Regions from separate parts of the Bowmanella yangjiangensis genome, predicted to be linked through region 1. Evidence: predicted binding sites of a transcription regulator. Region 1 holds the regulator's gene; each other region holds the start of a gene.
The links. The regulator FliA, encoded in region 1, starts transcription of late flagellar genes. The targets are predictions, from matches to a motif close to CTAAAGNTNNNNNNNNNNNNGCCGATA.
Positions count from the first base shown of each region.

Region 2: the regulator FliA is predicted to act here: its motif matches at 1,938-1,964, upstream of pomA (flagellar motor protein PomA).
Region 3: the regulator FliA is predicted to act here: its motif matches at 2,287-2,313, upstream of KJY73_RS04735 (flagellin N-terminal helical domain-containing protein).

Region 1 is NZ_JAHDJU010000001.1:825,588-830,987, forward strand. It holds gene flhA (flagellar biosynthesis protein FlhA) at 1-144, shown strand, start outside; gene flhF (flagellar biosynthesis protein FlhF) at 164-1,465, shown strand; gene KJY73_RS03755 (MinD/ParA family protein) at 1,462-2,334, shown strand; gene KJY73_RS03760 (RNA polymerase sigma factor FliA) at 2,331-3,056, shown strand; gene cheY (chemotaxis response regulator CheY) at 3,103-3,486, shown strand; gene KJY73_RS03770 (protein phosphatase CheZ) at 3,522-4,268, shown strand; gene KJY73_RS03775 (chemotaxis protein CheA) at 4,282-5,400, shown strand, end outside.
Region 2 is NZ_JAHDJU010000001.1:1,141,210-1,146,609, forward strand. It holds gene dxs (1-deoxy-D-xylulose-5-phosphate synthase) at 1-615, opposite strand, end outside; gene ispA ((2E,6E)-farnesyl diphosphate synthase) at 630-1,523, opposite strand; gene xseB (exodeoxyribonuclease VII small subunit) at 1,527-1,772, opposite strand; gene pomA (flagellar motor protein PomA) at 2,078-2,842, shown strand; gene KJY73_RS05160 (flagellar motor protein MotB) at 2,848-3,783, shown strand; gene KJY73_RS05165 (hypothetical protein) at 3,844-4,389, shown strand; gene thiI (tRNA uracil 4-sulfurtransferase ThiI) at 4,500-5,400, shown strand, end outside.
Region 3 is NZ_JAHDJU010000001.1:1,055,913-1,061,312, reverse strand. It holds gene fliD (flagellar filament capping protein FliD) at 1-806, opposite strand, end outside; gene KJY73_RS04740 (flagellar protein FlaG) at 821-1,246, opposite strand; gene KJY73_RS04735 (flagellin N-terminal helical domain-containing protein) at 1,309-2,145, opposite strand; gene KJY73_RS04730 (flagellin N-terminal helical domain-containing protein) at 2,850-3,683, opposite strand; gene KJY73_RS04725 (flagellin N-terminal helical domain-containing protein) at 3,936-4,769, opposite strand; gene KJY73_RS04720 (flagellin N-terminal helical domain-containing protein) at 5,148-5,400, opposite strand, start outside.

The DNA.
Region 1 (5,400 bases):
CCCGCAGTACTTCTGACCTCAGGTATGTTGAGACCGGTACTGTCCAGGTTCCTAAAACACGCCATCGCAGGATTGCACGTATTGTCTTATCAGGAAGTTCCTGACGACAAACAGATTAAGATTGTCAGTGCCGTAGGCCAGTAAGCTGACGTAGGGGGTAAATGTGAAGATCAGACGTTTCTATGGCAAAGATATGCGCGACGCTTTAGCTCAGGTCAAAGATGAACTGGGTGGCGATGCAGTCATTATGTCAAACAAGAAAGTGGCAGATGGTATCGAAATAGTGGCGGCCTATGATCGTGAACCGGTAAGAAAAACACCAGCTCCTAAATCCGGCGCAGATGTCATCGCTAAACCTAAAGTTGCAGCCAGCAGTCTGCCCAAAACTCCCAGCCTTAGCGAGATCATCGGTGACTCAGGACCAGATAGCCTCAAAGCACTGTTAGAAAAACAAAGCCAGCAGACTCCAGCGGCTCAACCTGTGGTTGAACAGAGCGTTTCTGCCAGTCCAAAAAGTGCGCCGGTTACACGGCATGATGACGCAGAACTGAATGATATCCGTCAGGAGCTGAAATCTCTGCGCAATGTGCTGGAATTCCAGGTAGCGGGACTGATAAAGCAGGAAAGACAGCAGGCCAGGCCTTTGCATGGTTATCTTATCGACAAGCTGGTTCGCATGGGCATTACCCCGTCCCTGGCCGAGCAGGTAGTTTCCTATGCGCCCGCCCAATGCGAAGAGCGAGATGCTTGGGTTTTCTTACTCAAGCTGTTAGCCAACCGTTTGCATACCACGCAGAATGATATTCTGGGCAAAGGCGGCGTAGTGGCTTTGATGGGGCCAACAGGTACAGGTAAAACCACCACTATTGCCAAACTAGCCGCGCAATATGCACAACGCCACGGTGCTAATCAGGTTGCCCTGATTACCATCGACAGCTATCGCATTGCGGCCTATGAGCAATTGTCTACTTACGGCAAGATTATCGGCTGTACCGTCAAGAAAGCCGCCAGTGCGGAGGAATTATCCGATTTACTTCACCAGTTCCGTAATAAGGGCCTGGTATTGATTGATACCGCCGGATTTAGTCAAAGAGACACCAGACTAATCAAACAGTTAGATACTTTGACTCAATCATCCTATGCTAATATCAAACATTATCTGGTGCTGGCTGCTAATGCTCAACATCGAGTAATGGAGCACCAGTTGGCAACTTATCAGCAGATTTCTTTGCAAGGTTGTATTTTCACTAAACTGGATGAGTGTTACAGTCTCGGCGAAGCCATCAGCCTGGCCTTGGAGCATCGTTTACCCGTCGGTTATTTGACGGATGGACAGAAAGTACCCGAGGACATTAAAGTGGCTGATGCCAAGTACATAATTTCTTGTGCAGCAAGGCTGTTTAAGCAGTATGCTTTAACTCCCACAAGAACTCAGCAGGTTGTAAACTCAGCAGTATCATTATGATTGAGGATCAAGCGAGTAGCTTAAGACGAATGAACCAGCCCAATCTCATTAAAGTTATCGCCGTCACCGGTGGCAAAGGCGGGGTGGGAAAAACCAACATCACGCTGAACACTGCTATTTCGATGGCTAAGCAAGGAAAACGGGTTCTGGTTTTGGATGCCGACTTGGGGTTGGCCAACGTCGACGTTATGTTGGGCCTGCGGGTCGAAAAGAATCTTTCCCATGTGTTGTCAGGTGAATGCCTGCTCGAAGAAGTCTTGGTTGAAGGCCCGTATGGCGTGAAAATCGCTCCGGCGACATCGGGCTCGCAGTCCATGACAGAACTAACGCCCACGGAGCATGCCGGTTTAATCCGCGCTTTTAGCGAACTGCGCAGCAAAATTGATGTGTTGATTGTAGATACCGCTGCCGGTATCTCGGATATGGTGCTGAGCTTTTCACGGGCAGCCCAGGATATCATGGTGGTGGTATGTGATGAGCCTACCTCGCTCACCGATGCTTACGCGCTAATTAAGATACTGAACCGTGACCATGGTGTGTTTCGTTTTAAAATTGTTGCCAACATGGTGCGTAACGTCCGTGAAGGTCAGGAACTCTTTGCTAAACTGTCCAAAGTAACTAACCGTTTCCTGGACGTTGCTTTGGAATTAGTGGCCACCATTCCGTTTGATGAAAATATTCGTAAAGCGGTGCGTCGTCAGAAGTCGATAGTGGAGGCTTACCCAAGCTCTCCAGCTGCTGTGGCTATTTCTAATCTGGCCAAGCAGGCGCTACGTTGGCCAATTCCTACCCAGCCGGGGGGGCACTTAGAATTTTTCCTGGAACAGTTGGTAAATCAGAATTCCGCGGTCCACAGAGATAAAGAGTGAATAATAAAGCAGCCGCCTATCAGCAATTCGATAGTAAAACCAAGCTGGTTGAGCAACACGCCTCGCTGGTTAAACGTATCGCGCATCACCTGATGGCTCGCCTGCCTGCCAGTGTATTGGTTGACGATTTGATTCAGGCTGGCATGATTGGTTTGCTGGAAGCGGCCAAAAACTTTGACGGTTCTAAAGGTGCCAGTTTTGAAACCTTTGCAGGCATTCGCATACGGGGTGCCATGCTGGATGAAATTCGAAAAGGTGATTGGACGCCCCGCTCTGTGCATAAAAATAGTCGCGCTATCGCTGAGGCTATTCAATCTGTAGAGCGTGAAACTGGCGGAGATGCCCGTGATGCCGATGTGGCCGCTAAGCTTCAGGTTAGCCTGGATGAATATCACCAGATGCTCAATGAAGTGAATGCAGGTCGTTTGGTAGGTATAGAAGACCTTGGGGTGACTGAGGATGTAATCAGTACTGAGCAAACACGAGGGACGGATGCACCCTTTGATGATTTGTTACAAGGATCGTTTCAAAAAGCGTTGGCCCATGCTATTACTACCTTGCCTGAACGGGAAGCCATTGTGCTCTCACTCTATTATGACGAAGAACTGAACCTCAGAGAGATCGGCGAAGTCCTTGAAGTCAGTGAGTCTCGGGTCAGTCAAATCCATAGCCAAGCCATGTTGAGACTTAGAACTCGCATGCAAAGCTGGCAAATGGAATAAAATTTAATAAGAATAACAGTTGGTTGAATCCTCACTGGAGGCAGTTTTGGATAAAAACATGAAAATTCTTGTTGTCGACGATTTCTCGACGATGAGACGTATCATCAAGAACTTACTGAAAGACCTGGGCTTTACCAATGTTCAGGAAGCTGATGACGGCAGTACCGCATTGCCCATGCTGCAACAGGGGGATTTTGATTTTGTCATTACGGACTGGAACATGCCGGGAATGCAGGGTATCGACCTGCTTCGCGCTATCCGAGCCGATGACAACCTCAAACATACTCCCGTGCTGATGGTCACGGCGGAAGCGAAGAAAGAGCAGATCGTAGCGGCGGCCCAAGCCGGTGTTAATGGCTATGTTGTGAAGCCCTTCACCGCAGCCACGCTAAAAGAGAAACTCGAAAAGATATTTGAGCGCCTTGGGTAGTCCCTGGCGGATCCTAACGCATAAGGAACGCCTTAATGACGATTACCGAGCAAGCTCCTGTTTCGCTTGAGGATGCCCGCCAGTTGGTGGCATTGCTTGAGCAGGGAGATAATCAGGGAGCGGCACAGTTATTGGAGTCCATCACTATGGCGGATTCCATGGAACTTTTTGCCGAGGTGGGTAAGCTGACCCGCCAGCTGCACGATTCCCTGAATAACTTTCAATTAGATGCGCGTATCGCGGATTTGGCGCAGGAAGATATTCCTGACGCGCAGAGTCGCCTCAATTACGTCATTGAAACCACTGAAGATGCTGCCAACCGCACTATGGATGCGGTTGAGACCAGTATGCCAATTGCAGAACGCTTGAATGCCCAAATAAACGGTATCTTGCCTGAGTGGAAGAAGCTCATGACCCGGCAGCTACAGTTGGGCGAGTTTAAAGCCCTCTGCCATGATATGGACAAGTTCCTTGACCAGGCCAGCGGCGATTCTGCCAAACTCAATGAGCTACTGACCGAAGTGCTGATGGCACAAGGGTATCAAGACCTCACCGGCCAAGTTATTCGCAAAGTTATTGATCTAGTTAAAGAAGTAGAAGATAGCTTAGTGCATATGCTAACGGTGTTTGGCGAGCCTGAGATCGACGAAGATGCCAAGCAAGCTAAAAAAGAGGCCAGCAAGGAAATGGCCGAAGGGCCAATCATTGATGCGGCTAGCCGGGACGATGTGGTAACTGGTCAGGATGACGTTGATGATCTACTTTCAAGCTTAGGGTTTTAAGGGGAATTGATGCATGGCCTTTGACGTTGATGAGGATATCCTGCAGGACTTCCTGGTTGAAGCGGGAGAAATTCTCGAACTGCTGCAAGAGCAACTGGTTGATTTAGAAAATAATCCTGAAGATGCTGACCTGCTCAATGCCATTTTTCGTGGTTTCCATACCGTCAAAGGTGGTGCCGGGTTTCTGTCACTGACAGAACTTGTCGATGCCTGTCACGGTGCGGAGAACGTGTTTGATGTTCTGCGTACCGGCAAGCGTCAGGTAACCGCAGAATTGATGGATGTCATCCTGCAAGCGTTAGACAGCATCAATGAAATGTTCGCTAACGTCAAAGCCCGTGAGCCACTGGAACCGGCGGCCCCCGAGGTACTTGAAGCCCTGCATCGTTTAAGTAAGCCTGAATCGGAAGATGAGGTGGCCAGTACTCCTGTCGAGCCCGAACCAGAACCTATTCCTGAACCCGAGATTAGTAGTGAAGCGTCAACTGGTGGCAGCATTGACGATATCACCGAAGATGAATTTGAAGCCTTGCTTGATGAACTTCATGGCCCCGGTGGCCCTTCAGCAGCCAATACAACGGCACCTGCAATAGACTTGAATGTGGGTGATGAAGATATCACCGACGACGAATTCGAAGCCCTTCTGGACCAGTTGCATGGTGAAGGCAAGTTTAACGCACAAAAACAGGCTGCTTCATCTGCTCCTGCCTCACCTATTTCAGAACCGGTAGACGGCGACGATATTACTGACGATGAATTTGAAGCTTTGCTGGATCAGTTACATGGTTCCGGCAAAGGGCCAGGGGCCGAAAAGGCCAATGCCAAACCTGTGGCTAAAGTTGAAGCTGCTAAACCTAAAACCGACGCCAAAGTTGCCAGTGCGCCGGTGGCTAAAGCCGAGCCAGCTAAACCTGTCAGCAAGCCGGTTGCCAAAGCCGCTGAAGACGAAGATGAGGATAAGGCTGCTAGTACTGCTTTACGAGGCGCAGATAAGAAAGCTGCGGCTGCTCCACCGCCTGCGGAAACCACAGTGCGGGTGGATACCAAACGTCTGGACCAGATAATGAATATGGTCGGTGAATTGGTATTAGTACGTAACCGTTTGTTAAGCCTTGGGGTTAACCTGAATAAC
Region 2 (5,400 bases), 320 kb from region 1:
AAAGAAGCGACCTGTGAGAAGGCGTGCCAGGTGACTGTTCAACGCCCCAACATTCTCTGAAATCGACATTTCGTTGTCGTTTAATACCACCAGTAAATCTTTCTTAATGTCACCGGCATGATTCATGGCTTCAAACGCCATACCTGCTGTCATGGCACCATCGCCAATCACGGCAACCACTTTGCGCCCCAGTGCTTCCTTTTCGGCGGCAACCGCCATGCCTAAGGCGGCACTGATTGAGGTAGATGAATGCCCCACGGCAAAGGTATCGAACTCGCTTTCCGGCGGCCAGGGGAAGGGATGCAAGCCGTTTTTCTGTCGAATGCTAGGCATACGTTCACGTCGGCCGGTCAGAATTTTGTGCGGGTAGGCTTGATGGCCAACGTCCCAGATGAGTCGGTCAAAGGGCGTGTTATACACATAGTGCAACGCCACGGTAAGCTCTACCGTACCCAAGCCCGAGGCAAAGTGCCCGCTGCTTTGGCTGACGCAGGTCAACAGGTATTGGCGCAGTTCCTTGGCCAGTTGACGTAATTTATCCTGAGGCAGCTCGCGAAGTTGCTGCGGTGTGTCGGCTAAGGCCAAAGTTGGGTAGTGAGCTAAATCCAGAGTCATGTGCACTTATTGTTTTAGTGGTTACGGTCGACGATATATCCGGCAAATGACCGCAAAAGATCCGTATTGTAAGGTAAAGGCTGCAAGGCTTGAAGTGCTTGTTGGTAAAGTTGTTGTGCCAAGGCCTTGGCGCCGTCCAGTCCGAGTAGTGCCGGGTAGGTACTTTTGTTGAGCGACTGATCTGAACCCTGCGGTTTCCCTAGGGTCTGGGTATCGCCGGTGACATCCAGAATATCGTCCTGTACCTGGAAGGCCAGGCCGATTTTTTCAGCGAATATGGCTAACTGTTGCTGCTCGCTGGCTGGAATGTCGGCCAGAATGCATGCCATTTTGACAGACGCTTGTAACAGCGCGCCGGTTTTACATTGATGCAACTGTTCCAGTTGCTGGATATCTATCAGTTTATCGGTAGCGGCCATATCCAGGGCCTGCCCGCCACACATACCCAGATAACCTGAAGCACTGGCCAGAGCGCTGACCAATTTGACGCGCTGTGGCTCGCATTCTGCGCTCATTGGGTAGTCACAAAGCAGCGAAAAAGCCAGGGTTTGCAGGGCATCGCCGGCAAGTATGGCGCTGGCTTCGTCAAAAGCGATATGACAGGTAGGCTGACCACGACGTAAATCATCGTCGTCCATGGCAGGCAAGTCATCATGGACCAATGAATAGCAGTGAATACATTCCAGTGCCATGGCTGCAGCATCTAAGTCTTCCAGCTTGACGCCCAGCATTTGCCCTGTGGTGTACAACATGGCGGGGCGTACACGTTTACCCCCCATGAGTAGGGCATAGCCCATGGCATCACGTAACACCGGTGCCAGAGCGGGTAGGTCTTCGACCTGACTTTTCAACAGCTGTGTGATTCTGGCCTGATGCTGGCTAAGTGCCGCTAACCATTCTTGAGACATGATTTATTCGCCAGGTTGTTCGAATGGAAGCAATTCAGATTGACCCTGCTTTTCCATCAGAATACTGACTTTCTGCTGAGCCTGGCTTAATTTTGCCTGGCTGTGACGGGTTAACTCGATACCACGTTCGAATTGGGCTAAAGCCTCGTCCAGGGGAAGGTCGCCGCCTTCCATTTGTTTGACTATGCTCTCCAGTTCGGCAAGCGATTGTTCAAACGAAAGATTTTCAGTTTTCTTGCGGCTTGTCATGGCTCTCTACTGACTGTTGAATGCCCGTCCGAACAGGGTGTCAGCCGGGTGGGAAACCGGCTTCGCACCTTACCCGAGGGGCCATTTGTGGTCAATCACTTTTACCCCGGGTAAAAATGCGCTTTAGAAAGGTGTATAAACGTCGATAAATTGGTGAGCCAAGTCAATAAGTTAAGTCATGCTTATCCGATATCATTGGTAATGCTAAGATTGTCGGACAAGCAAAGTTGCGGCAAACTTTGCCGGTCAGCTTGATTAGAATCCGGGGCAAGCCTGGTGGTGTTAGTACATTTGGGGAGAATGGTGTGGATTTAGCAACCCTGATAGGTATGTTGGGTGCCATTGGTTTTATCGTCATGTCTATGATTTTAGGTGGCGATATTATGATGTTCGTCAACGTGCCATCTATCCTGATTGTATTCGGTGGCTCACTATTTGTGGTGATGAGTGCCTATACCATGGGGCAGTTTTTCAGCGCCGGTAAAATCGCAGTTAAAGCCTTTATGTTCAAAATTGAGGCGCCGGAAGAGTTGATCGAGAAAATTGTCGAGATGGCCGACGCGGCACGTAAAGGTGGATTCCTGGCTCTGGAAGAGGCTGAAATCAGCAATTCCTTTATGCAAAAAGGCGTAGATATGCTGGTGGACGGTCACGATGTGGATGTTGTGCGTGCCACGTTAGCTAAAGATATCAGTCTGACAACCGAGCGTCATGAGTTCGGTGCATCTATTTTTAAGAGTTTGGGAGATATTGCCCCGGCCATGGGCATGATAGGTACGCTTATTGGTTTGGTGGCCATGTTGTCCAATATGGATGATCCTAAAGCTATCGGTCCGGCTATGGCGGTTGCCTTGTTAACCACCTTGTACGGCGCATTTTTTGCTAACGTTATTGCCTTGCCTATTGCGCAGAAGCTGGGTAACCGTTCCGGTCAGGAAAAGCTTAACCAAAGCTTGGTGCTGGATGGAATTTTGGGTATTGCTGATGGTCAAAACCCCAGAGTTATTGAAGCGTTGCTGAAGAATTATCTGGCCGCCAGCAAGCGAGCCACCGGCGACACAGAGGAGTAGGGCGCATGTCTGACGAGCAGGAATGTCCCAAATGCCCATCCGGCTTACCGGCCTGGATGGCGACTTTTGCCGACCTGATGTCTCTGTTGATGTGCTTCTTTGTTTTGTTGTTGGCGTTTTCCGAAATGGATGTGCTGAAATTTAAGCAGATTGCCGGCTCCATGAAATTTGCTTTTGGTGTGCAAAACAAAATCGAAGTGAAAGATATTCCCAAAGGGACAAGCGTAATTGCTATGGAGTTCAGGCCTGGGCGACCTGACCCGACGCCGATTGAGAATATCCAACAGCAGACCATAGAAATGACGCAGCAAATGCTGGAGTTCCAAGCGGGGGATGAAGATTCCGCCGGTGGTCGACAGAAGCAGCGGGGCACCCAGCGTGGCGGTAAGTCTCAGCAGACGGCTCAGGAAACGGCCAGCAGTTCTTCGCAGGCCGCCAGCCAGGAGCAAACCAACGAGTTGGTGAAAAAGATTGCCCAGCAAATGGAACGTCAAATCCTCGATGGCGCCATAGAAATGGAATCTCTCGGTCAGCAAATTACCATCCGTATTCGTGAAAACGGGGCGTTTTCCGCAGGGTCGGCCTTCCTGCAGCCGCAATTTGTGCCTGTGCTACGTAAAATTGGTAGCTTGCTGGTAGATATCCCCGGAAAGATCGAAGTTTCAGGTCACTCAGACAATCAGAATATATCCAATGAGCTGTATCGGTCTAACTGGGATCTGTCTGCACAGCGCGCTGTGGCCGTGGCCGAAGCTATGCGTGGCGCAGAAGGTTTCGATGAATCCCGTATGACAGTGGTAGGTATGGCAGATAATCGACCACTGGCAGCCAATAATACCGCTGAAGGACGAAGCCGTAACCGTCGGGTGGAGATTGCCATTAACCAGGGCTCACCCAAAGAGTCGAAACCCATATCCATAGTGGAGCCGCAAGACAACTAGTTTCACATTGGAGAGCTATGCTGGAAGGACAAGGGAACGAATACCGCAAGGTGTTGTGTGATGAAGGTACAAAGTAGCGAACAGCAAAAAAAGATTTTGCCAGGCAAGGCGTTAGGCGTCGGGTCAGAGCCTCGCAAGCTCGCCATTTTGACATCCATCACCCAAGCAGAGTTGACCAGACTTGAAGCCCTGATTCTGCAAACTTTGCGTCATCAAGGGTACACCGCACAAGTATGGCAGCCAGCCTGCTCATTTCGCTGTGACTTGCTAGTCGGCCTGTTCAATCAGGTATTTGGCGGTAAAGAGGCAGATTTTTTGGCCACGTCAGAAAGTGTCATTGTGGTATATGACGAGACAGGTGACAGACACGGGGTTGATCTTTTTGCCTCCATCAAACAGGTTCGGGAAAGCTTGTGTCGCCAGGAATATGTGCATGCATTGAGGTTGCATAAAGACCAGGAAAGGCCACAAAGCTATTGGCAGTTCCGCACCATGCTAGCAAAACATCTGGGCATCGAATTGTTCGAGGCCGTGGAAATTGATCAGCAACCGCCTTTACACGAACTGGTACAGAGAACTTTGGCAAGAGCGCTCAAAGACGCCTGATGATTGGCTGCGATGCTGATAACCTATCTGCTCAATGTAAATCTTCACGCTTATAAATTTCCCCCCTTCTTTGCTATACTCCGCGCACTTTTGCCCTAGGTTGTACCCCGATGAAATTTATTCTTAAGCTGCACCCGGAAATCTCGATTAAGAGTGACTCGGTGCGCCGCCGCTTTACCAAGATCCTTGAATCCAATGTGCGTAATATTTTTAAGCCTTATGAGTTCAAGGTAGCGGTCTGGAATAAGTGGGACAAACTGGTGATGGAAGCCCGGACTGAGACCCGGGAGCAAGAAGCGCAAGTGGTGGATCAGCTCAAGCGTATTCCCGGTATTGAGCAGTGTTTGCAGGTACGCCAAAGCGAATATCAGGATCTCGATGACATTTATCAGCAAGTCAAAGCCGTCTGGCATGACAAATTGGCGGGCAAGAGCTTCGCGGTGAGGGTAAAACGTCGTGGCAAACACGAATTCAGTTCGGTGGATGTGGCCCGTTATGTGGGCGGCGGGTTGAACCAGCACTGTGACACCGGCGGGGTTAACCTGACCAAGCCTGATGTAATAGTAGAGCTGGAAATCGATAAAGAGCATCTACTGATTATTGATGACAGGTTTAAATGCTTGGGCGGCATGCCTCTGCCAACCCAGGAAGATGTGGTGTCTTTGATCTCTGGTGGTTTTGACTCTGGCGTGGCCAGCTATCAGATGATTCGCCGCGGCGCCCGTACCCATTACTGCTTCTTTAATCTGGGCGGACGCCAGCATGAGATTGGTGTTAAGCAGGTCGCTTGTTATTTGTGGAAACAATATAGCGCGTCGCATCGGGTTAAGTTTATTGGCGTGGACTTTGAGCCAGTGGTGGCGCAAATTCTGGAGCGGGTAGATAACGGCCTGATGGGTGTGGTGCTCAAAAGAATGATGCTGCGCGCCGCTAGTATTGTGGCCGACAATTTGGATATCTCCACCCTGGTAACCGGCGAAGCCCTAGGCCAGGTATCCAGCCAGACTCTGT
Region 3 (5,400 bases), 230 kb from region 1:
TTTTCTATTACGTTTTCAAATTTATTGGTAGTGCTCTCTACTTCGATACCATCTATGGTCGCTTTTGCATTCTTTGCTTCATTGCCGACGGCAGGCGCGAGATAGGTAGCGGTTTCAGATGAGTCTGTAGTAGACACACGTTGCAAGTCGGCAATGTCATCATTATTAACGATGACCAAATCGTTACCTGCACCGGTTTTTTCTGAACTAAATACCAGTTTGGCACCACCGTCAGCGGTACCGGTATTAATAATGCTGGCTGTTACACCAAAGTTTTCTGATGCGTTGTTGACGGCATTGCGTAACTGCTGAAGTGTCATCCCCGCAGTAACATTGATATCAAAGCTGTCACTACCAACCTTAAAGGTCATGGACCCCGCGGTGTTACTCACCACATCACTACTGGAAGTGAAGCCACCACTGGCAGCACTGGCCGTTTCCAAACGACTACCGCTGGCAAGCTGGGTGATTGCAATCTTGTAGGAGCCGGTTACCGCAGAATTGGACGCCTCAGCACTGAACGCCCCCGTGTTTGCGCCATCTTCATCGTCACTGCTAGAACCGCCGGGATGATAGGCCGTAGCAGAACGCTGACCTAGCTGACTTTCTTTACGAAGGGCATTAACCGTATCTTTGAAGTCATCCATTTTTGACTTCAACGCACCTAAGCCGGATATCACGGCCTCAAGCTTTTCTTCTCTTTGATCGAGTCGGTCATACTTTGGCTTACGCTCCGATTCAAGCAACTGCTTGACCAGATCGTCAAGTGCCAGCCCCGATCCTACACCTAAAGATTGAATAGCCATGATAAACCTCTTAATTAAACGGCCTTGTTAAACAGCACCCCCACAGCTGCGCCGACATCAGACTGCAATTCGCGAATCCGCTCGGCTAGCTTTAATACCTCCTCAGAAGGTATCTGCCTGATAACAGTTCCAGATTCAGGGTCCGTTACTCTGATAACAGAGCGCCGACTATCTTCATCTACTGAAAAACTTAACTGACGATTGTGCGAAAAGACAAATTCCTTTACCTGTTCGACCGCCAACTCAACATCAGCTTCTTTGATATCGGCCACAACAGCACTTTCTTGAGTGATTTCCTGCTGTGATTGACGTTCCTGCTCACCAAGCTTTGTAGCCTCTTTACCATTCTGATCTTGCTTATCCACGAGGTTAGCCCGCGGTTGCAGCAAGGTATCAGGTCTAGCAAGACTCTGGCCACCTTGTGAAAAATCAACGTCCATTTTTCACCTCCACATGCTGAAATAGTGGCCGCCGACACCCATAGTGTAGCGGCCTTTACTAATTATCCCAACAGTGACAATGCCGACTGAGGACGCTGATTCGCCTGGCTCAGTACCGACAATGATGCCTGCTGAACAATCTGGTTACGAGTCAGCTCAGCCGTTTCAGTTGCAAAGTCAGTATCACGAATTCGTGAACGTGCACCGGCAATATTCTCAGAGATATTGCTCAGGTTACGAATCGTTGACTGGAAACGGTTTTGCAGCGCACCCAAGTCAGCACGAACGCCACCAATGGCGGAGATTGCGTCGTCAATGGTGCCCAATGCTTTAGATGCATCACCTACAGTTTTGACAGAAGTACTCGCCAAACCCAGACCTGTAGCACTAAAACCATTCACACCTAGATTGGTAGATGACAAGTTAACAGAAATTGTCTGACCACCGTTCGCACCTACCAGGAACGCTGCAGAATAGTTGCCCTGCAGCAAATCCACACCAGCAAACTGGGTAGTAGTAGCGATACGTGAAATTTCAGCTTTAAGCGCTGATACTTCTTTTTGCAGAGCAGCACGGTCAGCAGAACCGTTGATACCATTCTGTGATTGAACCGCCAACTGACGAATACGCTGCAGTGATGTAGTGATCTCTGATAGTGCACCTTCTGCAGTTTGGGTCAGAGAAATGGCATCGTTTGCATTTCTAACCGCCTGATTCAGGCCCTGAACCTGCGCAGTCATACGATCTGATATTTGCAGACCAGCCGCATCGTCAGCAGCCCTATTGATTCTGAAGCCAGAAGAGAGTCGCTCAAAAGACACTGAAAGTGCATTACCTGAATTAAACAACTGCCTTTGGGCGTTCAATGATGACACATTGGTGTTTACATATAGAGTCATAAAGATACCTCCTGAGAATCTATCCTGGTACCCTCATACCAGAGTAGATTCGCCTCATTTCAACCCATTTCTGGGCTGCCTCATGATTGAACATTGACGCCAGGTCAAAATTCAAAACTTAAATTACCCCTCAACTATAGGTATCGGCCGACTTTTGAGAGCCTTTAGGATTTTTTTTATTTTTTTAAAAAAAAGTTTCAACGCTTTGATTTAAAAAGATTAAAACCACTATAAGTAGTCACTACATGGAGGTTTTGGGAATAACTTTTTTGACTTGGGAGCAGGAGTAATATAGAAAACGCGTCAAATCCCCATAGTGAACATGGCTCTTTTTCGCAAAAAAAGCTAAGCAGCTAGAAATTATGGCATGGATGGTGCTAACAATATGCGTGGTTCTTTTATGGCTTGTCTGTTTTTTGACGACCATAAAAAAGCCGGGTCAGATGACCCGGCCAACTTGCTCAAGTTAGGAGAACGAGCAAATTCGGTTTCGGTCCGACTGCGGGTTAGAGAATGCAAACTGGCCTCTCAACCAAAACTACACTCTCAGTCCGTCAGTCGGCGTTTTCTTCCTTCCCCTACCCCAGCGAGCTGGGGTAGGGGGAACTTATACAGAATGATCCGTATAAGCTTTCAAGTTGGTAACCGCTTGGGCTACCTGGGTCGGCCTCTCATTTCCTACCCTCTCAAACACCTTTTTAAACTTAGCCCTGCAACAACTGTAATGCTGATTGTGGTCTTTGGTTTGCTTGTCCCAATACCGTTGTACTGGCCTGCTGGATGATCTGCCAGCGGGTGAGTTCTGCCGTCTCGACGGCAAAGTCTGTGTCTCGGATGCGCGATCTTGCCGCCGATACGTTTTCTGAAATATTACTCAGGTTACGAATCGTTGACTGGAAACGGTTTTGAATCGCACCCAAATCTGCGCGCTCACCACCAATGATAGATATAGCCATGTCTACTGAGCCCAATGCCCTCGATGCATCTGCGGCCGTGGCAACTGAGACATCATTACCCGCTCCGAACAACCCGGTGGGGGTAAATCCTCCGGGACGGGAAATATTTACACTAATAGTCTGGCCTGCGTTGGCACCAACCAGGAATACCGCTGAATAGGTTCCATCCAGTATATTCACTCCACCAAACTGTGATGTAACAGCAATTCGGCTGATTTCTTGCTTCAAAGCAGAAACTTCTTTTTGCAGCGCTAAACGGTCTGATGAGCTATTAATACCGTTTTGCGACTGGACCGCCAGTACTCGGATTCGCTGTAGTGCTGTGGTAATTTCCTGCATAGCCCCTTCAGCTGTCTGCGCCAGGGATATACCATCATTAGCATTACGCACGGCCATATTCAGCCCCATGATCTGGGATGTCATTCGGTCAGAAATCTGCAGACCTGCAGCATCATCTTTGGCGCTATTGATCCTAAAACCCGAAGACAGACGCTCAAAGGCAGTGTTTAAATTGCTACTGGAAGTAAACAACTGCCTCGTAGCATTTAATGACGATACGTTAGTACTTACATACAAGCTCATGATTTTCTCCTAACTTTGCGCCTGATATTGTTTTTTTTATATTTGGCTATGTACTTAAAAATTTTTGGCACGACATGTGCAATTATTTCTATGTAGTCAGGAAACTGACTCATGGCTTGCAGGTCCCTCAACCTGTAAATCATGTGAGTGAGCGAAAGCTCTGGCCGTTCTGACAGGTTTGATGGCCTACCTCAAACCTCTCACTACCTCCTGGCATCGAGCCTGTCAGTCGGCCACTATCCAATCCATCTATTATCCCTGCAGTAACTGTAAAGCCGACTGAGGTCTTTGATTGGCTTGGCCTAAGACTGTGGTACTGGCCTGTTGAATAATCTGCCAGCGGGTAAGTTCTGCCGTCTCAACGGCAAAGTCTGTGTCACGAATACGCGATCTTGCCGCCGATACGTTTTCAGAGATATTACTCAGGTTGCGTATGGTTGACTGAAAGCGGTTCTGAATGGCACCTAAGTCAGCACGCTCACCACCGATAGTGGAAATCGCCAGATCTACCAGGCCCAATGCGCGTGACGCCTCTGCTGCACTGGCTACAGATACATCATTTCCAGCACCGAACAGACCTGTAGGTGTAAAACCACCTGGACGTGAGATATTTACGCTGATGGTTTGGCCGGCGTTGGCACCTACCAAAAACACCGCGGAATAGGTTCCATCAAGAATATTCACTCCACCAAATTGCGAAGTGATTGCGATACGGCTGATCTCTTGTTTAAGTGCTGAGACTTCTTTTTGCAGCGCCAGTCGGTCAGCTGAGCTGTTGATACCGTTTTGAGACTGAACAGCCAATACCCGGATACGCTGCAGTGCTGTGGTAATCTCCTGCATTGCGCCTTCCGCAGTTTGTGCCAGAGATATACCATCATTGGCATTTCGTACTGCCATGTTCAATCCCATGACCTGAGAAGTCATACGATCTGAGATCTGTAGACCTGCCGCGTCATCTTTGGCGCTGTTAATCCTAAATCCCGAAGACAAGCGCTCAAAAGCGGTGTTCAGATTCATATTTGACGTGAATAACTGTCTAGTCGCGTTCAACGACGAGACGTTGGTGCTTACATATAGACTCATGTTTTTTCTCCTAACTTGATAAATATTCAAGCCAGACTTGTTATTTTTATTAGTTATCTGACTTTAGATAAGCCTATCTTTTTGTTTTTATTGGCTTATCCTGCATCTGAGCTGTTTTTATTTTTGTTACTCAGTGCTTATGCTTAGGTTATCGAGCAAATCGGATGAAAACTTTAGGAAAAAATTTAGAAACGCATAAAATCCCGAAAAACACTTGGTTTTTCAGGATGTTACTCTTACTACCGGAAGGGAAACAGACCGGGGTTTCCCCCGGTCAAATCGCTCTACGTTAGGAGAGATTGAGCGAAATCACGCATTGAACCAAGACCCATCGACACTACCTCCTGGCATCGGCTCAATGCTTATCTGCTTATCTGCTTATCCCAGCAACTGCAAGGCTGCCTGAGGACGCTGATTAGCCTGCGATAGCACCGTGGTGCTGGCTTGCTGGATAATCTGGTTGCGCGTCAGTTCAGCGGTCTCTGTTGCAAAGTCAGTATCACGAATCCGTGAACGGGCACCCGCCACGTTCTCAGAGATGTTGCTGAGGTTGCGAATGGTTGACTGGAAGCGGTTCTGTAAGGCACCCAGGTCAGCACGAATGCCTCCAATCGCAGAAATTGCGTCATCT